3 regions of the Rhodoferax sp. PAMC 29310 genome follow, and region 2 is predicted to be linked to each of the others. Evidence: predicted binding sites of a transcription regulator. Region 2 holds the regulator's gene; each other region holds the start of a gene.
What was found. Region 2 encodes sigma-54, which starts transcription at its own class of promoters, with help from an activator protein. Its sites were predicted from a motif close to TGGCANGNAANCTGCTTT; they were not measured.
Positions count from the first base shown of each region.

Region 1: the regulator sigma-54 is predicted to act here: its motif matches at 5,380-5,397, upstream of ureA (urease subunit gamma).
Region 3: the regulator sigma-54 is predicted to act here: its motif matches at 5,145-5,162, upstream of J8G15_RS04960 (DUF2126 domain-containing protein).

Region 1 covers NZ_CP072852.1:2,221,988-2,232,541, forward strand. The annotation lists gene J8G15_RS10095 (bifunctional 2-polyprenyl-6-hydroxyphenol methylase/3-demethylubiquinol 3-O-methyltransferase UbiG) at 1-49, shown strand, start outside; gene J8G15_RS10100 (hypothetical protein) at 312-767, shown strand; gene J8G15_RS10105 (response regulator transcription factor) at 844-1,818, opposite strand; gene J8G15_RS10110 (ATP-binding protein) at 1,850-5,350, opposite strand; gene ureA (urease subunit gamma) at 5,478-5,780, shown strand; gene J8G15_RS10120 (hypothetical protein) at 5,805-5,996, shown strand; gene J8G15_RS10125 (urease subunit beta) at 6,015-6,320, shown strand; gene ureC (urease subunit alpha) at 6,320-8,038, shown strand; gene J8G15_RS10135 (hypothetical protein) at 8,126-8,311, opposite strand; gene ureE (urease accessory protein UreE) at 8,394-9,035, shown strand; gene J8G15_RS10145 (urease accessory protein UreF) at 9,038-9,751, shown strand; gene ureG (urease accessory protein UreG) at 9,801-10,463, shown strand.
Region 2 covers NZ_CP072852.1:3,689,363-3,699,916, forward strand. The annotation lists gene J8G15_RS17135 (ChbG/HpnK family deacetylase) at 1-333, shown strand, start outside; gene J8G15_RS17140 (glycosyltransferase family 39 protein) at 343-1,917, shown strand; gene J8G15_RS17145 (GtrA family protein) at 1,846-2,214, opposite strand; gene J8G15_RS17150 (glycosyltransferase family 2 protein) at 2,211-3,230, opposite strand; gene argS (arginine--tRNA ligase) at 3,313-5,010, shown strand; gene J8G15_RS17160 (SPOR domain-containing protein) at 5,032-5,640, shown strand; gene J8G15_RS17165 (thiol:disulfide interchange protein DsbA/DsbL) at 5,704-6,351, shown strand; gene lptA (lipopolysaccharide transport periplasmic protein LptA) at 6,577-7,194, shown strand; gene lptB (LPS export ABC transporter ATP-binding protein) at 7,191-7,988, shown strand; gene rpoN (RNA polymerase factor sigma-54) at 8,086-9,678, shown strand; gene J8G15_RS17185 (class I SAM-dependent RNA methyltransferase) at 9,777-10,554, shown strand, end outside.
Region 3 covers NZ_CP072852.1:1,063,804-1,074,357, forward strand. The annotation lists gene tmk (dTMP kinase) at 1-79, opposite strand, end outside; gene mltG (endolytic transglycosylase MltG) at 86-1,117, opposite strand; gene J8G15_RS04940 (folate-binding protein YgfZ) at 1,116-2,033, shown strand; gene J8G15_RS04945 (YbgC/FadM family acyl-CoA thioesterase) at 2,052-2,930, opposite strand; gene J8G15_RS04950 (alpha/beta hydrolase) at 2,944-3,906, opposite strand; gene J8G15_RS04955 (iron-containing alcohol dehydrogenase) at 3,959-5,095, shown strand; gene J8G15_RS04960 (DUF2126 domain-containing protein) at 5,216-8,752, shown strand; gene J8G15_RS04965 (ProQ/FINO family protein) at 8,727-9,464, opposite strand; gene J8G15_RS04970 (SPOR domain-containing protein) at 9,549-10,554, shown strand, end outside.

The DNA.
Region 1 (10,554 bases), 1.5 Mb from region 2:
GCCGGTTGAGCAGCAGCCCTGGCTGGCCAGTGTGTGGCGCAAGTTGTAAAGCGCGCCGGCGAATTGAACCGCTACTCCATAAATAGCGCCCCAAGGCCGCCTATCATTTCAAAAAATCGCTAAAGGCGGGTGCATCCGAGCGGTAAACACGCCCCACTGGAAGGCGAAGGATTTACACGTCAACACACTTGGACATCAATTGGACACACTTGATTGGCACAATCCGAACTAACCTGAACGTTCAGGACATAACAAATAAACAGCGGCTTTGGCGCCTGAAAACCGGGTGCCTTGTTGCAGGAGAAACCACCTTGAATTCAATTCCATCGAAAGCACCCCCCGCACCCGGTGAACTGGACTCCGCCATGACCGAAACCAACATCGCCCAACTGGTGGGCGAGGTGTATGCGGCGGCGCCCCCGGCTGAGCGCAGCCGTTTGCTGGCGCACCTGATCAAGCCGTTGGGCATCCTGTCGCTGATGGCCGTGGCGAACGGCATTTTCGCCAACAACCGGTTTCGCTCCGGTTTGGCTGACATGAACGTGCCGCTTGAAGAGGTGCAAAACGTGCAAGTCGGCGACGTGATTATCCTGGCAATGCGGGTCCAGCAAGTGAGCTTGCAAGCGTTGAACGGCCTGACCCAAGTGCTGAGCAACTCCCCCGCACTCATGGGTTCGGCCGCAGCGATAATGCTGCTAACCATACTGGTGCAGCGCGCCCAACGCCGCCGCGACGGCGACCACGAGGCAACAGGTCAGTCAGCCTGATGGCCTCCAAATTACTATCTTATTGATAGCCACCTCCGCATACTAGATAAGAGCTAGCGGCCTAAAAGGCTTGTGGTTAACCCTTAAACTGCGGGTGGAGTTGGCGAATGCGGCTCATGGCCATGCTGGCCGCTGCCGTGCGGGTCTCCACACCCAGTTTGGCAAACACCCGCTCCAGGTGCTTCTTCACCGTCATGGGGCTGGAGCCCAGAATGTCGCCAATGTCGCGGTTGATCTTGCCCTTGATGACCCAGTACAGCACCTCGGCCTCTTTGGGCGTGAGCTTGAAGCTCAGGGCAATGGCCTCAATCACGCTTTCGTCGCTCACCTCCTGCATGATGATGAGCCAGTCGCCACCGCCTTCGCTGTCGCCAATCTGCTGATGCAGGCGAAATGTGAGGCGCTTGGGACCGGCCTCAATACTCAGCCGCGGCGGCTCCACCATGACCTCGGCACGGCTCACATGGCGACGCAGCCACAGCACCACCGGCTCTGGCATGTGCGGCGCTTGCGTGCCGTAGTAGCGCAACAGCAGGTCACGCGCCAATGGCGTTTGCCACATGAGTTTGCCGTCGCTCACCCGCACGGTGATGCTGGCGTAGCCAAAGGCGTCTAGCGCGTTGCGGGTCTGGCGCTTTTCGCGCGCGCCCTGCAGGTGCACGCCCATGCGCGCCATCACCTCTTTGGGCTTGATGGGTTTGGTCACATAGTCCACCCCGCCCGCCTCCAGTGCCGCCACTAGGTACTCGGTCTCGGTGAGCCCGGTCATGAAAATGATGGGAATGTGCGCCGTGGTGGGCGCAGCCTTCAGGCGGCGCGCCACCTCAAAACCGTCCATGCCCGGCATCATGGCGTCCAGCAGAACGATATCCGGCAGGGCTTGCTCGGCGCGCTGCAAAGCGGCCTCTCCACTGGTGGCCACGAGCACGGTGTAGCCGGATTCGTCCAGCGCGTCATGTAACACGGCCAAGTTGTCGGGCACATCGTCCACGATCAGCACCACGTCGCTGTTGGCGCGGTCCAGGGTTTTGTCGAGCGTCTTTTGTGTCATTCGTAGGATCGGGAAAGTGAACTGCTTATGCTCATGGGCTGTTTGCCAGAGTCAGTTTTTTCAACATGGCTTCAAACTGAAACTGCCGGGCCAACCCGCGCAACTCCTCCACCAAGGCAGCGCACTGGGGTTGCGCTGCGTCAATGTCGTCCAGCCTGTTCAATATGCCCCGGTAATAGCCCAGGGCCACCACTTCCCGCAGCGCATCGAGTTGGGCCGTGGGCGGCCAAACCCTGGTGGCGGTTGCACTGGACGGTGCCACAAGGGTGGCTGCGGCGGGGGCCTCCAGCCAGGTCAGTTGAAGCCGGTTGGCCAGCCAGTCAAGCATTTCAGAGTGGCGCACGGGTTTGAGTATGAAGTCATCAGGCGACACGGCGACATCGTTGTCCAAGCCCTTGTCAAACGCGTTGGCGGAGACGATGGCGATGTGAGGCAACGGCACCGAGCCGTCTTTGGTAAGCCCGCGCAGCCGGCGAATGGTTTCCCAGCCGTCAATACCGGGCATGGCTAGGTCCATGAAGATCACATCGGGCTGGTAGCCAGCCGTGAGCAAGTCCAGGCAGTCGTGCCCACTGGCCGCCGTGCGCAGCTCAAAACCCAATGGTTGCAGCAGCTTCACCAACAGCTCCCGGTCCGCCTCTTCGTTGTCCACCACCAAAATTTTCCGGCGTGGCCCCACATAGCCGTGGCGCGGCGGGCTGGTTCGTGGCACAAGGTTCTGTCCGACTCCACCGGGCGCCAAATGCACCTCCGGCAAAAACAGCTTGACCTTGAACACCGATCCCTGGCCCGGCGTGCTGACCACCTTAATTTCACCGCCCATCAAATCAGTCAGCATCTTGGCCATGGTCAAGCCCAGCCCCGCGCCAGGGACGGCCGAGCCGGGCGTGTTGACACGGGTGAAGGGCTCAAAAATGCGCTCCATCTCGTCAGTGGACAAGCCCGGCCCGGTGTCTTCGATCTCGATGAAAGCCATTTCCCGGGCATAGCGCAGGCGAAACACGACCCGCCCGGTTTGGGTGAACTTGACGGCATTGCCCAGCAGGTTGATCAGGATCTGGCGCACCCGCTTTTCGTCCGCCCGCACGAGCGTAGGCAGCGTGCCGTTTCCTTCATAGTGAAAGACCAGCCCCTTGCCGTCGGCTTCCAGCTCGAACATGCTGGCCATTTCCTGCATGAAGCTGCCAAAGTGCATGGGCTTGACGTTAAGCGAAAGCTTGCCAGCCTCAATGTGGGCCATGTCCAGCGTACCTTCGATCAACGACAACAAATGCTCGCCACCGCGTTTGATGACGCTGACCGCCTGTTTGCGGTGCGCGGGAATGGTGGCATCCTCGCCCATGAGTTGGGCATAGCCCAGAATGCTGTTGAGTGGCGTGCGCAACTCGTGGCTGATGGCGCTGATGTAACGGCTCTTGGCCTGGTTGGCCAGGTCAGCGGCGTGGCGCGCCTGGTCGGCCACGCGCTTGGCGGTTTGCAAGGCCTGGTCCGTCTGACGATGAGATTCAATCTCTAGCATGAGCAAATGGGTTTGGCGGTTGGACTCCTCCTGCGCCACCTGACGGGTTTTGTGCGCCAGCACCACCCACCATGCCACCAGGCCGGCAATAACGAGCAGCGCCATGTAGGCTTTCACAAAGCCGGAACGCAGGGCCGCTTGTGGCGCCTGTAGAAAGTCGGAATCGGTTGCCAGCGCCAACAAGGCGTTGAGTTCTTGCCGGTACAGCAGGCCAAACACGCTGGCCAGCACCGGCGCGATCACCAGCATCAGCAACATGAAGGCGCCCAGCCCCGTATCCAAGTAAGGCCAACTTCGCCGGGGCAGCAGCCAGTGCAACAAACCCTGCCACTGACGGGACAGGCTGGCGTGCGGTTTGCACAAGTCACCGCAACGCGCGTCCAAGGTGCAACACAGGGAGCAGATGGCGCCCTGGTAGGCTGGGCAATGCGCCATGTCCGGCCCTTCGTATTCGCGTTCGCAAATCACACAGCGCTGCAAGGCATGGCCAGCCGAGCCGCCACAACGGGGCGCGGGTGCGGCCTCACGGGCGATGTAGTACTTGCCTTGTGTGGCCCAGGCGATCAGGGGCGAGGTCACCAGAGCGGTGCCCAGCGCAATCAGTGCGGAAAACGCCTGCGCCAAGGGGCCAAACACCCCCAGATGCGCGGTGATGGAGAGCACGGAGGCCAGCGCCATAGCCCCCACGCCGACCGGGTTGATGTCATACAGGTGGGCGCGCTTGAACTCAATGCCCGGGGGTGACAGGCCAAGCGGTTTGTTGATGACAAGGTCGGCCACCACCGCCATCATCCAGGCAATGGCGATGTTGGAGTACAGCCCCAGCACGTCACCCAGCGCCTGAAACACGTTCATCTCCATGAGCATGAAGGCAATCAGCGTGTTGAATACCACCCACACCACCCGCCCCGGATGGCTGTGGGTGAGGCGCGAGAAAAAGTTGGACCAGGCCAGCGAGCCTGCGTAGGCGTTGGTGACATTGATCTTGAGTTGCGACACCACCACAAACAGCGCCGTGGCCGCCACCGCCCAACCGTAATGGGGAAACACATACTCATAGGCGGCCAAATACATCTGGTTCGGGTCCACTGCCCGATCGGGTGGCACGGCGTGGCTGATGGCCAGAAACGCCAGCAGCGCCCCGCCCAGCATTTTCAGCACCCCCAACAACACCCAACCCGGCCCGCCCATCAGCACCCCTCCCCACCAGCGCAATTGGTTCGACTGGGTGCGTGCTGGCATGAAACGCAGGTAATCGGCCTGCTCCCCCATTTGGGTCATCAAGGCCACCCCCACCGTCAGGGAAGCACCAAAATGAAGCAGACTGAATTCCGACGTGCTGGACTTCTCACCGATGTAGTGCACCACGCCAGAAAACGCACCAGGATCGCGCACCAGCACAAAGGCAAACGGCACCACCAGCATCACCAGCCACAGCGGCTGCGTCCAAATCTGCAAGCGGCTGATGGTGGACACGCCATGGGTGACGAGCGGAATCACCACCAAGGCGCAAATCAAATACCCCCAGCGCGGCGGCACACCCAGCGCCAGCTCCAGCGCATAGGCCATCACTGCAGCCTCCAGCGCGAAGAAGATGAAGGTGAAGGAGGCGTAAATGAGCGAGGTGAGCGTGGAGCCGATGTAGCCAAAGCCCGCGCCCCGAGTGAGTAAATCCATATCCACCCCGTAGCGGGCGGCGTAGATGCTGATGGGCAGCCCGGCCAAAAAGATGATCAGCCCTGTGGCCAGAATGGCCCAGAAGGCATTGGCAAACCCGTATTGCACCAGCAGCGTGGCACCCACGGCTTCCAGAATCAGAAACGAGGCCGCCCCAAACGCCGTGTTGGCCACCCGCCACTCCGACCACTTGCGAAAGCGCTGCGGCGTGAAGCGCAGCGCGTAGTCCTCCATCGTCTCGCTGCCCACCCAGGCGTTGTAGTCCCGCCGCACCAGGGTGATGCGCTGCACGGGTTCGCTGTGCGGGGATGAAACAGGAGGAATGGCGGCGGTCATGACCCAGTCACGGTGCAGTTTTCATGCCACGGCACGGGATTTGCATAACAAGGGTATGGAACTTACCCCTCGTGCTCGGCCGGCATTTGCGGCCGCACGAGCTAACTATTGAGCGAAGCGAAACGAAATGGAACTAACTCCTCGTGAAAAAGACAAGCTGCTCATCTTCACCGCCGGATTGTTGGCGGAGCGCCGCAAGGCGCGTGGGCTCAAGCTCAACTACCCGGAGGCCATTGCCTTCATCAGCGCAGCGGTCATGGAAGGCGCCCGCGACGGCAAAACCGTGGCGCAGTTGATGAGCGAGGGCCGCACCCTGCTCACCCGGGCCGACGTCATGGACGGCATTGCCGAGATGATTCCCGACATTCAGGTCGAAGCCACCTTCCCTGACGGCACCAAACTGGTCACCGTGCACCAGCCCATTGTTTAACCGCCCATTGAACGGAGACCTTCCATGCCAGCCTCTCGCCTGAAAAATATCAAAACAATAGCAGCTTGCGCGCTGTGGACCGGCGCTAACAGCGTATTGGCCCATGACGGCCATGGGCTGACCGGGCCCCATGGCCACGCCACCGATGCCTGGGGCCTGGTGGCCTTGGGCGCGATGGTGGCACTGGGCATCTGGCTCAGCCGTGGTGGCAAGTAAATAAAACGAAGACTCACCATGATCCCAGGCGAACTCATCACCGACGGCCCGGACCACGTTCTGAACCCCGGGCGGCGCACCCTGACGCTGGTGGTGCAGAACACGGCCGACCGGCCCATTCAGGTCGGCTCGCACTACCACTTTGCAGAAACCAATGGCGCGCTGGGCTTTGACCGCGCCGCCGCAAAAGGCATGCGCCTGAACATCGCCTCTGGCCTGGCCGTGCGGTTCGAACCGGGCCAGCAACGCACCGTGGAACTGGTGGACTTCGCCGGGGACCGCGTGGTGTTTGGTTTTCGCGGACACATACAAGGAAAGCTCTGATGGCAACGATTGGACGACGCGCCTACGCCGAAATATTTGGCCCCACCGTGGGCGACCGGGTGCGCCTGGCCGACACCGATTTACTGATTGAAGTCGAAAAAGACTTCACGTTAGGTGCCGGCGGTTACGGCGAAGAAGTGAAGTTTGGCGGCGGCAAGACCATTCGCGACGGCATGGCGCAAAGCCAGCGTATACGCGCTGAAGGCGCCGTGGACTGCGTCATGACCAATGCCCTGATTCTGGACCACTGGGGTATTGTGAAAGCCGACATTGGCCTCAAAGGCGGGCGCATTGTGGCCATTGGCAAAGCCGGCAACCCCGACACCCAGCCCGGCGTGGACATCATCATCGGGCCCGGCACCGAGGTCATCAGCTGCGAGGGCAACATCGTCACCGCCGGGGGCATTGATTGCCATATTCACTTCATTTGCCCGCAGCAGATTGAAGAGGCCCAGGCCAGCGGCATCACCACCATGATGGGCGGTGGCACCGGCCCCGCCACCGGCACCTTTGCCACCACCTGCACACCAGGGCCCTGGAACATCGCCCGCATGCTGCAGGCAGCCGACGCCTTCCCGATGAACCTGGGCTTCTTTGGCAAAGGCAATGCCAGCCAACCTGCCGCGCTGCACGAGCAGATCAACGCCGGCGTGATTGGTTTGAAGCTGCACGAAGACTGGGGCAGCACGCCGGCGGCCATCAGCAACTGCCTGGACGTGGCCGAAGAGACTGACATTCAGGTGGCCCTGCACTCGGACACGCTCAACGAGTCCGGCTTTGTGGAAGACACCGTTGCGGCCACCAAAGGGCGAGGGTTGTGCGCGTTTCACACCGAAGGCGCGGGCGGCGGCCATGCCCCGGATATCTTGCGCGTGGTGGGCGAGGCCAACTTTTTGCCCTCCTCCACCAACCCGACCATGCCTTACACGGTGAACACGCTGGATGAGCATGTGGACATGCTCATGGTATGCCACCACCTGAACGCCTCGATTGCCGAAGACCTGGCCTTTGCCGAGAGCCGCATCCGCAAGGAAACCATTGCGGCCGAAGACATCCTGCATGACCTGGGGGCCATCTCCATGATGAGCAGCGACAGCCAGGCCATGGGCCGGGTGGGTGAAGTCATCATTCGCACCTGGCAGACCGCGCACAAAATGAAGCAGCAGCGCGGCACCCTCCCTGAGGACAACGCCCGCAACGACAACTTCCGCGCCAAGCGCTATGTGGCCAAGTACACCATCAACCCGGCCATTGCCCACGGCATCAGCCATGAGGTGGGCAGCATTGAGGTCGGCAAGTGGGCCGATCTGGTGGTGTGGAAACCGGCGTTCTTCGGCGTCAAACCGGCGTTGATTTTGAAAGGCGGCTTCATCGCCATGGCCGCCATGGGCGACCCCAACGCCAGCATCCCCACGCCGCAGCCGGTGCATTACCGCCCCATGTTTGGCTCTTACGGCAGCGCGCTCACCCGGGGTTCGCTCACCTTTGTCTCGCAAGCCGGCTTGAACGCAGGCATTCAGGACGAGTTTGGTTTGCACAAGACATTAAGTGCCGTGAAGAACATCCGGGGCGTGCGCAAGCAACACATGGTGCACAACCACTACCTGCCCAAGATGGAGATTGACGCCCAGACCTACACCGTGCGCGCCGACGGCCAGCTGCTGACCTGCGAGGCAGCCGTCACCTTGCCCATGTCGCAACGCTACTTCTTGTTTTGAGTGTGATGGAGATCCGGGTTGATGATCTCCCCAAACCGACGTCGGTTGAAAAGCGAAGAAAGCGGCCCGTGTCATATTCACGTTCCGCTACGGCATACGTTGCAGATCACTCTGCTCCGCCTCCGAAGCTGTGCATTTACGCAGATGAAACCCATTAGTCAATTCGGTGATGAATACCGTGTCACCCTCCTGGCAATCGAGTGGCTTAAGGAGGTCAGGAGGAAATATGACTCCAAGATCAACCCCGACTTCAATCACTTCGAGTTTTTTCACGGTACGCCCTCCAAGGCTATCAACACAACAAATGCAATGGTGCATGTAAGCTTTCAATTTTTCAAGCAAAAATCAACGCCATATGCTGACTGCTAACAAACTCCTCTCTCAAGGCCAAGGCCTCTCCCCTGTCCTACTCAAACGCGCCGCCACCGTCGAGCTGGACTGGGACGTGCGCCAGAAAAGTCGCTTTGATGCGACGGATTCGACCGGACGCGCACTGGGCGTCTTTTTGCCACGGGGCACTGCAGTGCGCGGCGGTGATGTGCTGGTGGCCGAGGACGGTTCGCTGGTTCGGGTCATTGCCGCCTCCCAAGCCGTGCTCAAAATCACGCACTGTGCCAACCATGGCTCGCCCTTTGATTTGATTCGCGCCGCCTACCACCTGGGCAACCGCCATGTGCCCATCGAGCTGCAGCCCGACCATCTGAAAATCGAGCCCGACCATGTGCTGGCCGATATGCTCCGAGCCATGCACCTGATCGTGAACGCGGTGGACGAGCCTTTTGAGCCAGAAAACGGTGCCTATGGTCACCACGCGGCTGGCCACAGCCACAGTCATGGTGGGCACGACCATGAACATGGCCACGCGCATGACACGGCCACGGTGGTCAAGCTACCCAGCACCGCCAAGTCCAAACTCAGCGCCATTCCCATTGCCACCGCCAGCACGCCCCATGTGCACGGCCCCGGTTGCGGCCATGACCACGGACACAGCCACTGACCATGGTTGACCACGCGGCCGCCCTGGCCAACCCGCACCGCACGGACACCAGCCTGATGCAGCTGATGTGGCTGGCCTCACCGGCCTTGCCGATTGGTGGGTTTTCATACTCGGAATGCCTTGAAGCGGCCGTAGAAAGTGCGCGGGTAGCTACAGAAAAAGAAGCATCGTTGTGGCTCATTGACCAGTTGCACTTGAATTTTTCGCGAGGTGACTTGGCGGTGGTCGCGCAGGCGATTCCCGCTTGGCAAGCGAATGACATGACGCGCATGGAAACACTCAACCAATGGGTGCTGCAAACCCGAGAAAGCAGCGAATTGCGCGCCCAGGCCGAGCAAATGGGCCGATCCCTGCTGGAGTGGCTGCGCAACCACACCACGGCGCGTGGCGAACAGATCGGCGCGCTGGCGTCCCTGCAACCCACCTACCCGCTGGCGTTTTCGCTGGCCGCCAGCGCCTGCGCTGCGCCGCTGCGCGACTGCCTGCTGACCTATGCCTTCGGCTGGGCAGAGAACATGGTGCAAGCCGCCATCAAGTCCGTGCCACTGGGGCAAAGTGCGGGTCAACGCATTTTGTCCGCGCTGACCGCCGAAATTCCCGCCGCCGTGGACCACGCCCTGTCGCTGGCCGACGACGAGCGCCAGGCTTTTTCACCCATGCTGGCGATTCTCAGCGCCCAGCATGAAGTGCAGTATTCACGTCTTTTCCGGTCCTAGCGCCGGTACAGTCTGCGCAAGAAGCTATCAATTTAGAAGCAATATCACCATGACTAACGCCCTGCACCACATTGCCAACCGCACCAAAAAACTCCCCCCCTTGCGCGTGGGCATTGGCGGCCCCGTTGGCTCCGGAAAAACCACGTTGCTGGAGATGCTGTGCAAAGCCATGCGCGAACAGTACGACCTGGTCGCCATCACCAACGACATCTACACCAAGGAAGACCAGCGGCTGCTGACAGAAAGCGGTGCCTTGGAAGCGGATCGCATCATGGGCGTGGAAACCGGTGGCTGCCCGCACACCGCCATTCGGGAAGACTGCTCCATCAACCTGGAAGCCATTGACCGCATGCTGGTGGAGCACCCCAACGCCGACATCGTCTTTGTGGAGAGCGGTGGCGACAATCTGGCGGCCACCTTCAGCCCCGAGCTGAGCGACCTGACGATTTACGTGATCGACGTGGCAGCGGGTGAAAAAATCCCGCGCAAAGGGGGCCCCGGCATCACCAAGAGTGACCTGTTTGTCATCAACAAGACCGACCTGGCGCCGCACGTGGGTGCCAATTTGGCAGTGATGGAAGCCGACACCATTCGCATGCGCACCACGGCAAAGGGGCTTAAACCCTTTGTCATGACCAATTTGAAAACCAATTCAGGGCTGGCCGAGGTCATTGCCTTTATTGAGACCAAAGGGATGATCAAAACAAGCTGATGGAGGGTGACTCCGGCTCGTCGGAACGAGACCCTGATCGATGATGCCAACCCGACGGAGCGTCAAACTCTGTTTTCAAATGGTCTATGAA
Region 2 (10,554 bases):
ATGAAAGCCCGGGTGATCGCCGTCATGGGCGTCGATGCTCTCGAAAGAATAGCTTCTCCCGCAGGATTGGCGGGGTCCAGCGCCTTGTTAGGCATCTATGATTTCACGGGCGATCAGGCCAGCTATGGTCAAGCCATGACCCAGTGGCTGGCGCAGGCGCCCACAGGCAGCATCATCATGTGCCACCCGGCGCAGGCCGCTGAGAGCGGGGATGGAATCGGGCCAGCCCGAGTCTGGGAGTTCGCTTATTTGAATGGCGATGACTTTCCCGTCGCCTTGCATGCGGCGGGGGTCGAGGTGGTGCGGGGCCGGGACGCGCTGCTCGCCCGCTAAAATTTGGCGGTGAATACCTCCCTGACTGAACGACAAAAATCTTGGCTGACTCTGGCCGCTCTCTGGCTTTTGCTGCTGGTCATGGCCGCTTTGCGGCCGCTAGCCGTCCCCGATGAGGGCCGCTACGGCGAGATTGGCCGCTGGATGCTGCAAAGTGGAGATTGGCTTACGCCACGCCTGAACGGCCTGCCGTTTTTCCACAAACCCCCTTACGTGTATTGGCTGGAGGCGATGTCGCTGGCCACCTTCGGTGTCAACGAATTTGCCCTGCGCCTGGTGCCAGCGCTACACGTGGCGCTGATGACGGTGGCTTTGTACCTGTCGGCCCGCACCCTGACCTCAGAGTCCACAGCACGGCGCGCCGCGGTGATGCTGGGTACCAGCCTGGCCTTTTTGGTGGGCGGGCAGTATGTGAACCATGACATGGCAGTGGCCACCTGGATTGGCGTGGCGATCTGGTGCTTTGCTTTTGCCTTCATGGCCGGGGACCGGCCGAACGCGATGTTGGCGCGGCTGGGTTTCGTGGCCTGCGCGTTCGGCATGCTGAGCAAGGGCTTGATTGGCATTGCGCTGCCTGGCCTGGTGATTTTTGTCTGGTTGCTGTGGACGCGGCAGTTCAAAAAAGTGCTCTACCTGCCCTGGGTGAGTGGTTTGGCCTTGTTTGCCGCCATTGCCGTGCCTTGGTTTGTGCTGGCGCAGCAGAAGCACCCCGAGCTGTTCAACTACATGTTCATCGGTCAGCAGTTCAACCGCTACACCGCCGCCACTTATAACAACCCGCAGCCGATCTGGTTCTACTTGTTGGCGTTGGCCTTGTTGTTTTTCCCCTGGGTGCTTTTTGCCTTGAACCAGGTACGGCGCGAGTCGCGTCAAGCGGGGAGCACCCCTCTGACAAAAGACGTATGGCGACTGTGCTGGGCCTGGGTGCTTGCGATTCTGGGCTTCTTCTCCATCCCGAACTCCAAACTGGTGGGCTACATCTTGCCGGTGTTGCCCCCGCTGGCCTTGCTGGCCGCCATGGGATGGGACCGCGTCATGGGACACCGGGCTTTTGCCGGCAAGGCTTTTGCCGGCTTGTGTGCGCTGAGCATCGGTATTGCCGTGGCGCTGATGGCCAGTGTGCCCAGCGTCACCCGTGAGAACCGAACGCAAGATGTGGCGGCTGTGTTGGCGTGTGAGGCCCAGGCGAGCGATACCGTGTATGTGGCTGGGGCCTACCCCTATGACTTGCCGTTTTATGCCCAGACCAGTCGCCCCATGGTGGTACTGGCTGATTGGCCAACCGTGCGCGTCCAAGCGGGAGACGGCTGGCATCGAGAGCTGTTTGAGGGCGCGGACTTTGATTTGAAGGCGGCCAAGGTCTTGCAGTCCCCTGAGGTCTTGACGGCAGCGGGACTGGTGAGCGGCAACTGGTTTGTGTCCCGCAAAGGCGACCAGGACTTGGCCAAACAACCGGGTTGGACCCTGTTCTATGAGGGCGCCGGCTGGGTGCTTTACCAATCCGGCGCTGATTTAGCGGCGAAAAGCCCAGTAGCGGCTGAACAAAAAGGTTTGCCCGGCTGCAAACACCAGAGCAATAAATAAAGCCACCAGCGCGGGTAGTCCCGCGCTGCGCAAGAGCAGCGCAAAGATCAACTCATTGCTGGCAAACCCTGCCAGCGCGGTGACGGCGAAACGGCCCAGGCTGGCACGCACGCTGGTACCCGCATCCTTGAAGCTCAACAGGCGGTGGCCAGCGAAGCTCACAAAGAAGGCAATCACAAAGCCCAGCGCATTCGCCAGCTCAGGCAGCATGTGGCTTTGCACCAGCGCAAACACGCCCATGTGGGTGAGCGCGGCCGACCCGCCAACCGCGAGAAACCAGAACGTCGACGCGCTCACAACAGCGAGGCTTTCGGCAGCGACTCGGAGGCTTGGGGGAATGGGGGGGGGGGCATTGGCGCGGGCAGGCCAGCGCCTTCACGCACGCTGATCAGGTAAGAGGGGCGCTGTTTGACTTCTTCGTAGATGCGGCCCACGTATTCCGACAACACGCCAATCGACAGCAACTGAATACCGCTGAAGAACATCATGCCCACCACGATGGTGGCGTAACCTGGCACTTCGATGCCGGAGATGAAGTACTCCGCGACCACCCAGGTGCCATAGCCGAGCGCCACGGCCGACAGTGCCAAGCCAAGTACCGTCATGGCGCGTAGCGGCGCGATCGAGAAGGCCAGAATGCCGGTTAGCGCCAGAGAGAGTGAGCCGCGCAGGCCAAAGTTACTCTTGCCGTCGGCACGTGGCAGTGGTTCGTAGTCAATGGCGGTGCTGTTGAAGCCCACCCAGGCGTACAAGCCTTTCATGAAGCGGTTGCGCTCGGGCAGGCTGTTCAGCGCGTTCACCACTTTGCGGTCCATCAGCCTGAAATCGCCCGCATTGGCGGGAATTTGAACCCGGTTGCCCAAGTTGACGAGCCGGTAAAACCAGCCCGTCAGCGTGGCTTGCAGGGTGGATTGGTCGTCCCGGGTTTTACGCACCGCATACACCACGTCCGCCCCCGTGCGCCATTTCGCTAGCATGTCGGGTAGCAGTTCCACTGGATGTTGTCCGTCCGCGTCCATGAGGATCACAAGGTCGCCCCGGGTAGCGTTCAGGCCCGCCGTCAGGGCCGGCTCCTTGCCAAAATTGCGAGACAGCTTGATGTAAACCACTTGGGGGTGGTCGACACACAGGGTGTGTATGACTTGCGCCGTGTCGTCCCGACTGCCGTCGTCCACCACAATCAGTTCAAGGTTGGGACTCATGCGGGCCAATGTGGCCAGGATGTGGGGCACCACGCTGCCCAGATTACGCGCTTCATTGAACGCGGGAATCACGCAGGAGATCGAAGGAGACAGGTCGGAGCGGGAGATCATGGGGGGATCATGCCAAAAGATTTCGCACCCGGTCAAAAAGAGGTGGATTTTTTTGCCACTCGCGCCCTCGTAAAATCGGCGCATGCTGTCTGTAAAAATTGAATTGCTCGAAGCCCTGGCGCAAGCGCTGGAAAAATTGTCCCCTGGCGCGGGTGCCAAAGCGGCCTTTGAGTCGCCCAAAGTGGCCGCCCATGGCGACTTTGCCACCACGGCCGCCATGCAACTGGCCAAACCCCTGAAACTGAATCCTCGCCAACTGGCCGAGACCCTGCGCGCTGACCTGTTGGCAACGCCTTGCTACCAGCGCTGGGTGGATGCGGTGGATATTGCCGGCCCCGGTTTCATCAACATCCGGCTCAAGCCCGAGGCCAAGCAACAAATTGTGCGCGAGGTGCTGTCCCAGACCACCTCCTATGGCAACCAAGGCTCCAACGGTCAGCGCATGCTGGTCGAGTTTGTGTCGGCCAACCCGACCGGTCCGCTGCATGTGGGCCATGGCCGTCAGGCCGCCTTGGGAGATGCAATCTGCAATTTGTTCCAGTCGCAGGGCTGGAATGTGCACCGTGAGTTCTATTACAACGATGCGGGCGTGCAAATCCAGACGCTCACCAACAGCACCCAATTGCGCGCCAAAGGCTTCAAACCCGGTGACGAGTGCTGGCCCACCGATTCTGACAACCCCGCCAGCAAGGCCTTTTACAACGGCGACTACATTGCCGACATCGCCAATGACTTTCTGGCCAAGAAGACAGTCAAGGCCGATGACCGCGAATTCACCGCCAGCGGTCACGTGGACGATGTGGAGTCGATTCGACAGTTTGCCGTGGCCTACCTGCGCAATGAGCAGGACAAGGATTTGCAGGCTTTCAACCTGAAGTTTGACGAGTACTACCTGGAATCCAGCCTGTACACCAGCGGCCGGGTGGCCAAGACGGTGGAGACGCTGGTGGCTAATGGCAAAACCTACGAGCAAGACGGCGCGCTGTGGCTGCGCTCCACCGACTACGGTGACGACAAAGACCGCGTCATGCGCAAGCAGGATGGCACCTTTACTTACTTTGTGCCCGATGTGGCCTACCACATCGCCAAGTGGGAGCGTGGCTATTCCAAGGTCATCAACATCCAGGGCACCGACCACCACGGCACCATTGCGCGGGTGCGCGCCGGCCTGCAGGCCGCGGGTGCTGGCATCCCTGAGGGCTACCCTGACTATGTGTTGCACACGATGGTGCGGGTGGTGCGCGGTGGCGAAGAGGTCAAGATATCCAAACGGGCAGGCAGCTATGTGACGCTGCGCGACCTGATTGAATGGACCTCCAAAGACGCGGTGCGCTTTTTCCTGCTTAGCCGCAAGCCTGACACGGAGTACACCTTTGATGTCGATCTGGCGGTGGCCAAGAACAATGACAATCCGGTGTACTACGTGCAATACGCGCACGCCCGCATTTGTTCGGTGCTGAGCGCTTGGGGCGGCGATGCGGCCAGCCTAGCAGGCGTCGATCTGTCCCCACTGGAAAGTCCTCAGGCGCAGGCTTTGATGCTGCTTCTTGCCAAGTACCCGGACATGTTGACCATGGCCGCTCAGGGCTTCGCGCCACACGATGTCACCTTCTACTTACGGGAACTAGCGGCGTGTTATCACAGCTATTACGACGCAGAGCGCATTCTGGTGGACGACGAGGCGGTCAAACTGGCGCGCCTGGCACTAGTCGCGGCTACCGCGCAGGTGTTGCACAATGGCCTCGCCGTGCTGGGCGTCAGTGCCCCGCAAAAAATGTAACCATAAAACGAGATGCAGCACATGAACAAGCAACGCGGAGGCACCATATTGGGCTTCATTCTGGGCGTGGTGGTGGGCTTGGGAATCGCTTTGGGCGTGGCGGTTTACGTCACCAAAGTTCCGGTTCCCTTTGTGAACAAGGCCAGTAGCCGTACCGTCGAGCAAGACTTCATGGAGACCCTGCGCAACAAGGATTGGGACCCCAATGCCGCGTTGCAAGTGAAGCCGGTGACAAAACCCGTGGACTCTTCAGTCACTCCTGCGCCTGCCGCCGAGATCGCAGCCCCTGTCGTGAAACCAGCAGACGCCAAGCCGGCCGAGGTCAAGCCCGCCGTCTCTGCTGACCCATTGGGTGACCTCGCCAAGGCGCGCTCGGGTGCTGCCAAGGCTGACCCCTATTACTATTTTGTTCAGCTGGGTGCTTTCCGAACTGCTGTAGATGCCGAAAGCCAGCGGGCTCGCCTGTCCTTGGGAGGCATTGAAGCCAAGGTCTCAGAGCGAGAGCAATCGGGACGCACTGTCTACCGGGTGCGTGTTGGGCCCTATGAGAAAAAGGACGATGCGATCCAGTCCAAGGAAAAACTGGATGCCGTTGGCCTGGAGACAGCGCTGGTGTCTGTGGCGCGCTAGAGCGCTGCTATTGAACTTATGCCAACAGCGTAAGTCCGACTGATTTAACTGGAGTGTTCAAAGATGAAGCGTCGTGATTTTTCCCTGACCTGTGGTGCGGTAGCTGGTGCGTCGGCTTTGCCGTCGCTTGTTTTTGCACAAGGCAAGCCTTATCAGGCCGGTGAGGATTATCTTGAAGTGAAGCCCGTCGCTGCGGTTGAAGCCCCAGCGGGGAAAATCGAAGTAGTGGAGTTTTTTTGGTACAACTGCCCGCATTGCAACGCGTTTGAACCGACGTTGGAGGCGTGGGTCAAGCGTTTGCCCGCTGATGTGGTGATGCGTAAGGTGCCAATTGCCTTCCGGGACAGCTTCATTCCTCAGCAGCGTCTTTATTACGCGCTGGAGGCCATGGGTTTGGTCGGAAAACTGAACTCCAAGGTCTTTGCTGCCATTCACGCCGAGCGCCAAAAATTGGACACGGAAGACGCCATCGTGCCTTGGGTCGTCTCCCAAGGTGTTGACAAGGCCAAGTTTACGCAGCAGTTCAACTCATTCTCCGTGGTCACCAAGGCCAAGAAGGCGACCTTGTTGCAAAACGCCTATAGCGTTGAGGGCGTGCCGGCGCTCGGCGTTGCCGGACGCTTCTACACCGATGGCACACAGGCCAAGGGCATGGAGCGCGCCTTGCAAGTAGTGGAGTCGCTGGTCGCCCAGGTTCGCAGCGGACGCTAGTCGCATCAGGCCGGCTGGCCCTCAAATGAGTGCGTCCCGCCGGCTGATGCCTGATGGGGGCGTTGGGCGGAGCTCTTTTTAGCCTTGAACCCACACGCGTGCCTCGATGGCGCTTCATGTAACGCAAGTTGGTATTGACCCACCGTGAGGCGGGGGGGGGCTTGGCTTGGGCGAACGGGTCGCTACAATGACATAAACTGACACTGCAGCAAGATTCATGCCTTTATGAAAATAACACTCACCTCTCTGTTTCTGGTTGTTTGCCTCGCCCTGAGCGCTGGCCAGGCGTATGCGGAAAAAGCGGACCGTGACAAGCCCATGAATATTGAGGCGGATTCGCTGCGCTATGACGATCAGCGACAAACCAGTGTGTTTACCGGCCGGGTGGTGTTAACCAAAGGCACAATTCTGATTCGCGGTGCCAAAATTGATGTGAAGCAGGATTCCGAGGGCAATCAATTTGGTCTGGTGCTTTCCGAGCCGAACAAACAAGCTTTTTTCCGCCAAAAGCGCGAAGGTGTTGACGAATACATTGAGGGCGAAGGCGACACGATTGAGTACGACAGCCGAGCGGACACCGTCAAGTTCCTGACCAATGCCAAGCTGCGCCGCTACCGGGGGGCGACGCTCAGTGACGAGTTCACCGGCGGCGTGATTCAGTACAACAACAGCACAGACGTGTTCACCATCGACGGCTCCGTCACCAAAACCGATGGCGTAAAAAGCGGGCGGGTCCGCGCCATGCTGACGCCCAAGTCGGATTCCGGCACGCCGAAAGGTGCCTTGGCACCGCTGGTGCCCGCACTTCGTTCGACCACCACGATGGGGACGGACAAGAAGTGAGTACCCCGGAGGCCATCACCGAGACACCTTCTCGCCTGGAGGCGGCCAGCGGCGAAAGTCGACTGGAAGTCAGCCATCTGCAGAAGTTTTATGGCGGGCGTCAAGCGGTCAAAGACGTGTCCTTGGTCGTCAGAAAAGGTGAAGTGGTGGGTTTGCTGGGCCCCAATGGTGCCGGCAAGACTACCTCGTTCTACATGATTGTGGGCTTGGTGCACGCCAGCGCGGGTGACATCACCATTGACGGGCAGTCGGTGGGCCACATGCCCATTCACCGACGGGCACGCATGGGCTTGAGCTATTTGCCTCAGGAAGCCTCTATTTTTCGCAAGCTCAACGTGGAAGATAACGTGCGCGCCGTGCTGGAGTTGCAGCGCGATGACGCCGGTCGACCGCTGAGCAAGCCGGAAATCGAAAAACGACTCACCGAATTGTTGCAAGACTTGCGGGTGGATCATCTGCGTGGCTCGGCGGCATTGGCGCTGTCTGGTGGTGAGCGCCGGCGGGTCGAGATCGCGCGCGCCTTGGCAACGCAACCCCGGTTTATTCTTCTGGATGAGCCCTTTGCCGGGATTGATCCCATCGCCGTGATCGAGATTCAGCGAATTATCAGTTTCCTGAAAGAGCGTGGGCTGGGGGTGCTCATCACTGACCACAACGTGCGGGAAACCCTGGGCATTTGCGACCACGCCTACATCATCAGTGACGGCAGTGTGCTGGCCCAAGGCAAGCCTGCCGAGATCGTCAACGACGCCAATGTTCGCCGGGTGTACCTCGGCGAACATTTCAGAATGTGAGCCGGGTGCACTGTCTATCCCTTCCTTACCTACTGATTGCTTTCCACAGGCGTGCCGCCTCGCGGACGTTGGCCTGTCCTGAACGGTGGGGGGGGCGATGAAGCCTGGCCTGTCCCTTCGTGTTTCCCAGCACCTGTCGCTGACGCCGCAATTGCAGCAGTCCATCCGGCTGTTGCAGCTGTCGACGCTGGAAATGAGCCAGGAAGTCGAGCAAATGCTGGACGAAAACCCGTTTTTGGAGGTGAGCGCAGAAGAGCCGCCACGCGAAGAATTTGGACTGGCACAAGCCGATGCACCGGTCCGCAATGAGGATCTGGATGTGGAAGCCGGCGCGCATGCTCCTGCCGAGTTCACTGCGGAAGTCCGGGTGAGCAGCGAAACCGATGCCGAATTGTCGCCCCTGTCGGCAGACGACGGGCAGAGCTGGGACGGCGACGGCAGTGCTTCCATGGCGCCCGATGATGGCGAGTGGGGGGGCGAGGCCAAGGCCCACGGCAACAACCTGGATGGTGACAGTGATGCCGATGTGACCGAACTGGCGCGCAGCCAGGAGTCGCTGCAAAGCCATTTGCACCGGCAGGCCCTGGCTTTGCACCTGAGTGAAGAAGATGGCGCCGCCCTGCGTTTCCTGATTGAGTCGCTGAACGACGACGGTTACCTGGAAGAGGCGTTGGCTGAGTTGGTTGACGGCTTGACCGGCGATGACCTTGAAGAGCGGGAGCAAATGCTGCACCACTTCACCGTTGCGCTGTCCTTGCTTAAAACATTGGAGCCTGTGGGAGTGGGTGCACGGGGTTTGGCCGAGTGTTTGACGCTTCAACTGAAAGCTTTGCAGAGTCAAGACGACATCAAGTTGGCCCAGGCGAGAACGGTGGCGGTGGCCCTGCGCATCTGTGCGCAGCCGATGGATGTTTTGGCGCGGCGTGACATCAAGCGTTTGGTGCAATTGTGCGGTGTGCCGGATGCGGCCATTCGTGAGGGGATCGCACTGATTGGGCATCTGGAGCCCAAACCCGGACGCCGGTTTGCCGATGTAGAGCGCAATATCGTGGTGCCGGACGTCATCGTCACTCAAGTGGGCAACGGATCGCAGGCGCAGTTCAGGGTTCGCCTCAACGCCGACGTGATGCCTCGCCTGCGGGTGCATGACATCTATGCCAACGCACTCAAGCAACACCGGGGTGGCGGCACCGAGGCGTCCAACTATGCGGCGCTGCAACAGCGTCTGCAGGAAGCGCGCTGGTTCATCAAAAATATCCAGCAGCGTTTCGACACGATTTTGCGGGTGAGCAACGCCATTGTGGAGCGCCAAAAGAGCTTTTTCATGCATGGCGAACTGGCCATGCGCCCGCTTGTGCTACGGGAAATTGCAGACGAACTGGGCTTGCACGAGTCCACCATCAGCCGTGTGACCACTGCCAAATACATGGCCACGCCATTCGGCACTTTTGAGTTGAAATTCTTCTTCGGCTCCGGCTTGGGGACCGACAGTGGGGGCAATGCTTCCAGCACGGCAGTGCGGGCGCTGATCAAGCAGTTCATCAGTGCCGAAAATCTGAAGAAGCCCCTCAGCGACAATCAGATCTCCGAGATGCTCAAAGAGCAGGGCATTGATTGCGCTCGCCGCACCGTGGCCAAGTACCGGGAAGGGCTGCGAATTGCCCCCGCCTCGCTGCGAAAAGACCTGTAAATCGCTGTCCGGCCCCGTCCCACCAGACCTACGGGCACCGGAGATTAGCGGAGCATCGCTTGCGCCCCAGAACAATAAACCTGTCATAGGAAAACGACGTGAACCAATTGCAATTATTTTTACCCTGCGCCGCAGGCGTTGAAGACCTATTACTGCCCGAGGTGCTTCGCATAACCGGCCTGCCCCCGGGCTGCGCAACCAAGCAGCGCGGCGGCGTCGCGGTGCGCACCTCATGGTCGCACGCCATGTTGCTCAATCTCTACAGCCGCCTGGCCCAGCGGGTACTGGTCTTGCTGTCGTACACCGAGTACCGCAGCGAGCAGGACCTGTACCGCGCGGCCAGCGAGGTCGAGTGGGAGCGCTGGTTCACGCCCAAGGAAAGCATCAAGATCGCAGTCACAGCCCAGCACAGCCCGCTCACCTCCCTCAACTTTGCGGCACTGAAGGTGAAAGATGCCGTGTGTGACCGTTTCCGCGTAGCCGCCAATGGCGTGCGCCCCGATGTGAATACCCAGTGGCCAGATGCCCGCATTTACGTGCACTTGACCACTGACAGCTGCTCTTTGTACCTGGATACTTCCGGCGAACCGCTATTCAAGCGCGGCTGGCGCGAGGACAAGGGTGATGCGCCTTTGAAGGAAACCCTGGCAGCCGCCATGATTGCCGCCAGCGGCTGGGCCGAGGGTGAGGATGACCTGCTGCCCTTGTACGACCCCTGCTGCGGCAGCGGCACGGTGCTCATTGAAGCAGCTCAGATTGCCTGCAACATTGCGGCCGGCAGCCGCCGTCGATTCGCCTTTGAGAAATACCTTCCCTTTCGCCGTGCGGACTGGGATGCGATGAAAAGAGAAGCGGCTGACGCAGAGGTGGTGAGGG
Region 3 (10,554 bases), 2.0 Mb from region 2:
GGGCCAAACGGTCAATGTGGGTCGATTTCCCCGCGCCGTCAATGCCTTCAAAACTGATAAAAATTCCACCCACTGTCATAAGTACTTATTGCCCACGCTGGTATTTGTTCACCGCACGATTGTGCTCTGCCAGCGTGGCACTGAATTGGCTGGTGCCGTCACCGCGCGCCACGAAATAAATGGCCTTGGTCTGCGCAGGCTGCACCGCAGCCATCAATGATGATTTACCCGGCATGGATATCGGGGTTGGCGGCAAACCGGTTCGGGTGTAGGTGTTCCATGGCGTGTCTGCCAACAAATGGCGTCGGCGCAGATTGCCATCAAAGGTGTCGCCCAGGCCATAAATCACCGTGGGGTCCGTTTGAAGCATCATGCCAATGCGCAAGCGATTCACAAACACCCCCGCAATCTCGGCGCGATCGCTGTCGCGCCCGGTTTCTTTTTCGACGATGCTAGCCAGCACCAGCATTTGCTCAGGCGTTTTCAGCGGAGAGTCGCTGGCTCGCAGTTTCCACGCGGCCTCCAGTTGGCGGTCCATGGCCAGCATGGCGGTCTTCAACACGCCGAGGTCACTGCTGCCTTTGGCATAGGTGTAGGTGTCAGGGAACAGGCGGCCTTCAGGATGAACGCCAGGCTTTCCGAGGCTGCTCATGATTAAATCGGGCTTGAGCCCTTTGCTATCGGGCGCAAGATGCTCTGCTTTTGATAGTGTTTCAAGCACTTGGGAGAAGGTCCACCCCTCGATAAGGGTAACGCTTCTCAGCGCCTGCTCTCCATTGACCAGCTTCTCCAACAAGCGCCGCGGCGTCGTTCCCGTTTCAATTTCATAACTCCCCGCCTTGATTTGGCGCGCGTCCCCTGACAGGCGAAACCACCAGTAAAGCAGCGTTGGATCGGTTTGCGCACCTGCTTCAACCACCGATTCCGCCACCGCGCGAGCTGACGCGCCTGACTGAATCAGCAAATCAAGCGGTGCGGATTGCCGCACCAAGGGATGGTGAAGCCACCAAGCGGCATAGCCCCCCAGGAGCGCGCCGGCAAGTACAAATATGAAGAGGAGACGACGCACAGCCTTACAGCCTTCCGATGAATTGAGTGCGGATGATAATTCACTCATGCAAAACAAACTTAATGGAATTACCCTCCTCACCCATTTGGGTGTTATCAAGGTCGAGGGTGAGGACGCGGCCAAGTTCCTGCACGGTCAGTTGACCCAGGACTTTTCACTTTTGGGCATGACCGAAGCCCGTTTGGCCGCCTTCTGCAGCGCCAAGGGTCGCATGCAAGCCAGTTTTATTGGCTTCAAGAAAAGTCCGGCCGAAATTATGCTGATTTGCCCTCTTGACGTCTTGGCGCCTGCCATGAAGCGCTTGGCGATGTTTGTGATGCGCGCCAAGGCCAAATTCAGTGACGTCAGCGCCGAGATGTCGGTCTATGGCTTGGCTGGTGATGCTATCAACAAGATAGCTACTCCCGCAGGTTCCGCTTGGACAAAGACCGATATTGATGCTTCAACCCTAGTGCATCTTTACCCTGCGGACGGGGTTGCACGCGCTTTGTGGTTGGGTCCTTCGGCGCAGGCCGCTCCGAAAGGCGAGCCCCTGAGTGAAGACCTGTGGGCCTGGGGAGAGGTGCGCAGCGGCATCGCCCTGATCACCGCGCCCATCGTGGAAGCCTTTGTGCCACAAATGTTGAACTATGAGTCAGTGGGTGGGGTCAACTTCAAAAAGGGTTGCTACCCCGGACAAGAAGTGGTGGCCCGCAGTCAGTTTCGGGGCACGCTCAAGCGTCGCGCTTACCTGGCGCACTCGGACGCGCCGATGGCGGTTGGTGACGAGGTCTATCAATCGGCTAATGAGGGGCAACCCTGCGGCACAGTCGCGCAAGCAGCCGCCTCGCCATTGGGTGGCTATGACGCGGTGGTGTCCATGCAGGTGGCGGCGTTTGAAGCCGGAGACCTTCATCTCACTAGCGCCACTGGCCCTGAACTTGTCGCCAGCGCCCCGCCCTACCCTTTGCTGGCCGATATTTAAGCCGCAGGTGCAGGAGATTTAGTGGCTGGATGGCAGCTTGAGCACCATTTCGATGTGCCCAATGCCGGCTTCCTCAAATGGCTCGCCTTGGCTCACAAAGCCTTGGCGGGCATAAAAGCCTTGAGCATTGCGTTGTGCATGCAGGATCACCTCACGGTCACCTCGCTCAGAGGCTGCTTGCATCAAGGCCTGTAGCACCTCACGCCCCAAATTGGTCCCTCGCAATACCCGGTGCACAGCCATGCGACCCATACGGCCCACGGCTGCTGCGTGCTGCAACAAGCGCCCGGTGGCCACGGCCACGCCCAAGCGGTTACGCGCCACCACGTGAATCGCAGTTTGGTCGGCATCATCCTGCTCCAATTCTACTGGAATGCGCTGCTCCTTTAGAAATACGTCCGCCCGAACCTGACTTGCGTCGGCTTTGAGTGTCTGCCAGGTGCCGACCTCAACCGAGACCATGGGCTCTCCCGCTTCATAGGACAGCAAAATCTCCCGCAAGGCGGCCGGGACAGGCTTGGAGGTTTGGGTCGCCGGATCGGCGAAAACATAAACCAACTCACAGCTGATCAGGCAGTCGTCCCTTCTAAATATGGCGCCTTTGAAGGTCATGGACGAGGTGCCAATGCGATGGCACCGCAACGCCACGTCCAGCTGATCGTCAATCTGCGCTGACGCGTGGTACTCCACTGTGGCCTTTTTGACATACAGGTCGCCACCCAAAGACTCCAGACTGCTGTCATAGGGCAGCGCCAGTTCGCGCCAGTAGTCGCTCATGGCCGTGTCAAAGTACATCAAGTAGTGCGCGTTGAAGACAATTTTCTGCATGTCCACTTCCGCCCAGCGCACGCGCAGGCGGTGAAATAGGCGAAAGGCTTGGCGTTTTAGGTCACTCATTGGGGTTGGCGCGTCAGGTATTGATTGAAAAAGCCGCTTTTAGCGCGCGAGCCGCGTCGGCATGCGCCCGAAGCGCCTCGGGGATGGCGCGCCCCATTTTGATGAACTCATGCACCACGCCGTGGTAAATCTCCAGATCGACGGGAACACCGGCGGCACGCAATTTGTCGGCATACAGCACGCCCTCATCCACCAGTGGATCGCATTCGGCCAGCCCAAACCAAGCGGGCGCGACGCTTTCGACGTCAGGGGCATTCAAGGGCGAAAAACGCCAATCGGCCCGGTCAGCCGGGTTGGGCAGGTAATGATTGAAAAAATACTCTATGCCAGCCTGTTCCAACACGAAGCCATGGGCAAATGTTGTATGAGATGGCGTGTCAGCCTGTGCCCCACACCCAGGATAAAACAGCAGTTGCAAGGCCAGCGGCAGGCCCGCGTCTTTGGCGTGAATCGCGCAAGCAGCCGCCAAGGTGCCGCCGGCGCTGTCGCCTCCCACCGCTACGCGGCTCGCATCCAAACCCCGGGTCTCGCCGTGGGCGGCAACCCACTGCACCGCGTCCCACGCATCGTTATGCGCCACGGGAAACGAATGTTCGGGTGCCAAGCGGTAATTGACGGACACCACCGCGCAATGCGCCAGGTGACTCAGCGTCCGGCAAAGCGTGTCGTGCGTGGAAATACTGCCAATGGTGAAACCGCCGCCATGAAAGTAGACCAACACCGGCAGCACTTCGTCTGTCGGCGCATACAGCCTCACAGGCAACTCCACGCCATCCCGCGCCGGAACGGTGAAGCTTTCGACGCGTTGCAACTTGTGGGCAGGCACCTCCAGAACGCCGGTGCCAATCTCATAAGCCAGCCTCGCCTGGAAAGGTGTCAAAGCATGAAGAGGCACTTGGCCAGCGCGTGCCATGCGATCCAACACACCATGCATGGCGGGAGTCAACAAAGCTCGGGGGTTACGGTGGTGACTCATAGGTTGGAAGCTTCTTGTTAAAGTGAAGTTTTCATCCTACACCGCAAACACCATGGCACTCATCTTCTACGTGACGCAGGTTCAGTTCGATTTTGGCGCCATCCAGCTCCTCAAGCAGGAGTGCCAACGGGTCGGCATCAGCCGTCCGCTGATCGTCACAGACCCGGGTGTCAAAGCTGCTGGGGTGCTACAAAAGGCGTTGGACGCTTTGCCCGGGGTTGCTGTTACTGTATTTGATCAAACACCTTCCAACCCGACAGAAGCAGCGGTTCGGGCCGCCGCAGCTCTTTATAAAGCACATGGCTGCGACGGTCTGATTGCCGTGGGCGGTGGCTCGGCCATAGATTGCGCCAAGGGCGTGGCCATTGCCGCCACTCACGAGGGGCCGCTTACCCACTACGCCACCATTGAAGGTGGCTCGCCGCGCATCACCGAGCGGGTTGCGCCACTGATTGCCGTGCCAACCACGAGCGGAACCGGCAGCGAAGTGGCTCGTGGCGCGATCATCATCGTCGACGACCACAGAAAACTGGGGTTTCACTCTTGGCATCTCGTGCCCAAGGCGGCCATTTGCGACCCCGAACTCACGCTTGGATTGCCGCCAATGTTGACAGCCGCCACCGGGATGGACGCTATTGCCCATTGCATGGAGACCTTCATGGCCCCGTCATTTAACCCTCCGGCTGACGGTATTGCCCTGGATGGATTGGCGAGAGGCTGGGCACACATCGAGCGAGCCACCCGGGATGGGCAGGACAAGGAGGCCCGCCTGAACATGATGAGCGCCTCCATGCAAGGCGCCATGGCCTTTCAAAAGGGATTGGGGTGCGTCCACTCGCTCAGTCACAGCTTGGGCGGCGTCGACCCGCGAATGCACCACGGCACGTTGAACGCCATGTTTTTGCCGGCCGTGATTGATTTCAACGCCAAAGCAGAGTCCGTTGTGAAGGAGCAGCGTTTGCAACGCATGGCCCACGCGATGGGACTTCAATCCGGCAGCGATATCCCGGACGCGGTCAAAGACATGAATGCACGACTTGGCTTGCCACGCGGGCTGGAGGTCATGGGCCTCAACCGCGCTCAGTTTGATCAGGTCATTGCTGGGGCCATGCGGGACCATTGCCACAAAACCAACCCTCGTATTGCGACTGAGGCGGACTATCTAGAGCTGCTAAGTCAAGCCATGTAGCAATGGCAAGCATGGTCCCAAAAGGTTAAATTTCGCGCTTTTTGGCAATTGGCACTAACCTTGCTAGGATATAGTGAGAAGCAAGGCCCCGTCTTGTCGAACAATAAGAGAGGCGAAAACATGTCAATTCACGCAGCCCTGAGCCACATCACTCATTACAAATACGACCGCCCTGTCAACCTCGGTCCTCAGGTCATCCGTTTGCGCCCAGCCCCTCACTGCCGCAGCAAAATTATTTCGTATTCGCTCAAGATTGACCCCGTTGATCACTACATCAACTGGCAGCAAGATCCGTTTGCCAACTACCAAGGACGATTGGTCTTTGACAAAAAAACGACAGAATTTAAAGTCACGGTCGATCTGGTGGTCGAGATGGCCGTCTACAACCCGTTTGACTTCTTTCTGGAGCCAGCGGCGGAAGAGTTCCCGTTCAAGTACGAGCCACTGCTGGAACAAGAACTGGCTCCCTATCTGGCCGTTGACCCTGCCACCGAACGATTGAAGGCCTACCTCGCCAAGGTCAACATGACCAAGCGCCGCACGATTGATTTCCTGGTGGACATCAATCGAATGCTGCACAAGGACATCAATTACCTGATCCGGATGGAGCCAGGGGTGCAAACTCCGGACGAGACACTCAAGTTGGGCTCGGGCTCTTGCCGTGATTCGGGCTGGTTGCTGGTTCAAATGCTGCGTCACTGCGGACTGGCCGCTCGTTTTGTTTCCGGGTATTTGATCCAACTGAAGCCAGACGTCAAGTCCTTGGACGGCCCAAGCGGCACCGAGGTGGATTTCACCGACTTGCACGCGTGGTGTGAGGTGTACTTGCCCGGCGCGGGCTGGATTGGCCTGGACGCCACATCCGGTCTGATGGCGGGCGAAGGCCATATTCCTCTGGCATGCACGCCCCAACCATCCGGCGCGGCGCCCATTGAGGGCGGCATGGACGAGTGCGAGGTTGAGTTCGAGCACTTAATGGAAGTCACCCGCATTTACGAATCCCCACGGGTCACAAAACCATACACAGAAGAGCAGTGGAACGAGGTGATGACACTCGGCCACACGGTAGACCAGCAATTGCAGGCAGGCGACGTGCGCCTGACTATGGGCGGTGAGCCCACGTTTGTCGCCGTCAATGACCGAGACGCCGGCGAGTGGAACACCGATGCGCTGGGCCCTACAAAGCGGGGGTTTGCCACCGCCTTGGTCCACAAACTACGCCGCGAATACGGCGAAGGCGGTTTTCTGCATTTTGGACAGGGCAAGTGGTACCCCGGCGAGCAACTGCCACGGTGGGCACTCAATATTTACTGGCGCACCGACAAACAAGCCGTCTGGTCCAACCCGGCGCTGTTCACAGATGAGCGTTCGCCAACGCACTACACCAGTGAAGATGCGCGCCGATTCACTCAAACACTTGCGGCCAAGCTAAGCATGAGTGACGAGCACATGCAGGCTGCGCATGAGGACGTTTGGTACTACCTCTGGCGTGAACGTCGCCTGCCGGTCAATGTCGACCCGTTCAATTCGAAACTGGACGATGAAATGGAGCGGGCGCGACTGCGCCGGGTGTTTGAGCAGAAGCTCGACTCGGTTGTCGGCTACGTTTTGCCACTCAAACCGTCGGACACCGCAGCGGGCGAGCGCCCCGTATGGACAACGGGTTCGTGGTTCTTGCGTGATGAGCGCATGTACCTGATGCCGGGCGACTCCCCCATGGGATTGCGCTTGCCGCTGGATTCATTGCCGTGGGTAAGCAAGGCAGATTTCCCTTACCTCAATGAGCAAGATCCGTGGAGCCCTCGCACTGACCTGCCCAGCCATCAGAACCTTGCCGCCCGCTACCAAGGATCTGCGCCGGCGCCAGCCGCTCAGGCAGCGACCCGCCAAGCCTGGGATGACTCGGCCAACGCTGCGCCCTACCTTGCAGGAACCGGGCCTCAAGCCGAAGCAACCCGCAAGATGCAAACGCCGTCTGCGTCCAGCGTCAACCACAGCGCCGCCAGCGCACAAGGGACTACGCAGGTTGAGCCGTCCGACTTCTCCAGAGCGCCTAAGCTCAAAGAGTCGGCCCACTGGATCACCCGTACTGCGCTGTGCGTCGAAGTGCGTGACCCGCGTCGGGCAAGCGGACCCAAAGCAGAGTCTGTGGGTGAAAACTCTGGCGTGCTCTACATCTTCATGCCGCCGCTGGAAAAGCTGGACGACTATCTGGATCTATTGGCCGCCATCGAAGCCACGGCAGAGTCACTGGAGCTTCAGATTGTTCTGGAAGGCTACCCACCTCCCCGTGACCCCCGGTTGAAGTTGCTTCAAGTCACGCCTGACCCCGGTGTGATTGAAGTCAACATCCACCCGGTGACGAACTGGGACGATCTGGTCAAGAACACCGAGTTTCTGTACAACGCGGCATTTGAGTCGCGCTTGTCCGCTGAAAAGTTCATGAAAGATGGCCGCCACACCGGAACCGGTGGCGGCAATCACTTTGTGATGGGTGGCGCAACCCCCTCAGACAGCCCCTTTTTGCGTAAACCAGAGTTGCTGGCCAGCTTGCTGCTCTATTGGCACAACCACCCCTCACTGAGCTATTTGTTCAGCGGCATGTTTGTCGGCCCAACCAGCCAGGCTCCTCGCGTGGACGAGGCCCGCAACGACCAGTTGTACGAGCTGGAAATTGCCATCGAGCAAATCTACAAAAACCGCGAGTTGCATGGCCAGAGCATGCCCCCGTGGTTGGTAGACCGCACCTTGCGCAACATCCTGATCGACGCGACCGGCAACACCCATCGCAGTGAGTTCTCCATCGACAAGATGTACTCGCCCGACTCGGCCACGGGTCGCCTGGGTCTGTTGGAGTTGCGCGCTTTTGAGATGCCGCCGCATCCGCGGATGAGCGTGGTGCAGCAGCTATTGCTTCGTGCTTTGGTCGCCCGCTTCTGGAACACGCCTTACAAAGCGCCGGCTACCCGCTGGGGTACCGAGTTGCATGACCGTTTCCTGTTGCCCACCTTTATCCAGATGGATTTCAATGATGTGATGCAGGAAATGCGTGATGCCGGTTACGCCTTCGATGACAGCTGGTTCGCGCCGCACTACGAGTTCCGCTTCCCTGTAGTGGGCTCCGTCAAGTCGTCCAGTATCGAGCTGACCATGCGCAACGCGCTGGAGCCTTGGCATGTGATGGGCGAAGAAGGCGCACCAGGCGGCACCGCCCGTTACGTCGATTCGTCTTTGGAGCGGATGGAAGTTCGCGTCACCGGCCTCAACGAGAGCCGCTATGTGGTGACCTGCAACGGACACGCGTTGCCCCTGCAATCCACGGGAACCATGGGCGAGTATGTGGCTGGCGTGCGTTACAAGGCCTGGAATCCACCTTCGGCCCTGCACCCCAGCATCGGCATCCATGCGCCACTGACGTTTGACATCGTGGACACTTGGATGAAGCGTTCGATTGGCGGTTGTCAGTACTACGTTGCCCACCCCGGTGGTTTGAACCCGGACACCTTCCCGGTCAATTCCTACGAGGCAGAAAGCCGACGCATGGCTCGCTTTACCGCCATGGGACACACGCCCAGCAAGTTGGTCGTGCCACCCGCCACGATTAACGTGGCAGGCAGCCGGGAATTTCCGTTTACGCTGGATCTTCGTCGGGTGTAATCGGCGTCGGCGCAGTCTGGTCAGTCGCTTCAGGCTGATTTTCTGCCTGCCGGCGTTCGCGGCGCTTCAGCGCACCAACCACATCACGGGGGTTTAGCCCGTACATCTCAGCAAACTCTTCAGGCGTTTTTCCACTGCCGTCAAACGCCCGGAGAGTTGCCTCTTCTTTCGCCATCTTCTGCTCGTGCTCGGCCAAGGCTTCAGCCAGCAGGGCATTGATCGCTTCGTCTTTGGTCTGCACTCGCGCCAAATAAAGCTGGTGGGTCATTCCTGAGGCCTCAAAAGCTGCCATCAATTGATTGCGCAGTTTGGGACGCAAGTCGTCGCGTGAACGACGCTGGCGGCGGCGAAACAACTCAACCACTGCAAAAAACACATGCTCGGGTGCTAGCTCATCACCTGGAATGCCTTGCAAATCATGACGCTTGTTGCCTGCCGCCACGCTTTGGAGATAGCGGGTGGACCGGGTGTGCTGGCCCAGCGCCAGCTTCAGGGTCTCTCGCTCAAAATGATCGGGGTGTGCCGCCATCAGTTCCTGAAAAACACCAAGTTTCAATGGTAGAAACTCAGCACCAAACAATTGGGGATAAAGCTCAAACAGTTTTTCGAGAACGGGCTGAACTGAAGCTGCGCTGGAAGTTGCCTTCACAGGGCGCTCCACCACGGAGGTGTCTTCGTTCTGAACGGGAGCGTCTGGGGTGTTGCTGGTCATGGAGGCCTTCATTGAGTCAACCTTCGATTGTCAACCAATTTCAATGCCAGGGCGTTCAATGGCGACCCGGGAGCCCTTCGCACCGTGCCAGAATATCGAATGCCCTCGCCCACCTTGCCACCAGTCCCCAACAAAACGACACTCGACCTGTCCGCGGACAGTGCGACCCAAGCACTTTATAAAGCCGCCATCGGACCGTTGAACCGGGACTACTACCTACCGATATTCAGCGGCTATGAATCGACATCAAAAATTGCGCTGCAATGGAATACAGCGGCCAGTCTGTACACACTGAACTGGATGATCTTTCGCCGACTGTGGAGCGCCGCCTTGATCTATGCCGGAGCGCTGGCCACCAGCCTCTTCGTGATATTTGGAGTCGGTAGGGCAATCTTTAGCCCGTCAACAGACATCGAACTTGGCTTGGCGATCGTGATACTGACCCTGAGCTTTGTAGTGCCAGGTCTGTTTGGCAACTCTTGGCTGCACACCGATTGTCGCCAACGCATGGCGCGAGCCTTGAGCCAGACCACATCACTGGCGCAAGCCTGCGATCGTTTGGCGGCTGAATCCAGCTCTAGGAATCGCTTTCTAGGCTTGATTGCGATGAACTTGGCAGCCATCAGCGCAGTGGCAGGCCATTTTCTGGCAGGCAATGATCTAGAGCAGCCACCCCACCCCTCGCCGTTGCCGGTAACGGAAACTGCGACGGTAGCGAAAGAACCCAATTTATCCAGCGCGAGTCCCGCCTTGCCGGCAATGCCTGGGGCCGACCCCGTACCCGCTCTGGCTGCCACCGTATCCGTCGCCGAGACTACGCCCAATCCGGTCTTGCCGGCGCCGCCTCCACCAATGCCCGAACCTGCGGTCACTCAGCCAGTAGCGGTCGCAATTGAAGCGCAACCGCTCAAAGTGATCAAACCCACGCAAACCAAACCCGCGGCGGAGGTGATCTATTACGTCAACGTTGGCTTATTTTCCAACACGGACAACGCGGAAAGGGTCCACCAGCGCTTGAAGGACGACGGGATGGCAGTGAAAACCGACACTTTAAACATGGCCAATGGCCAGCGCTCGCGGGTTAGAGTGG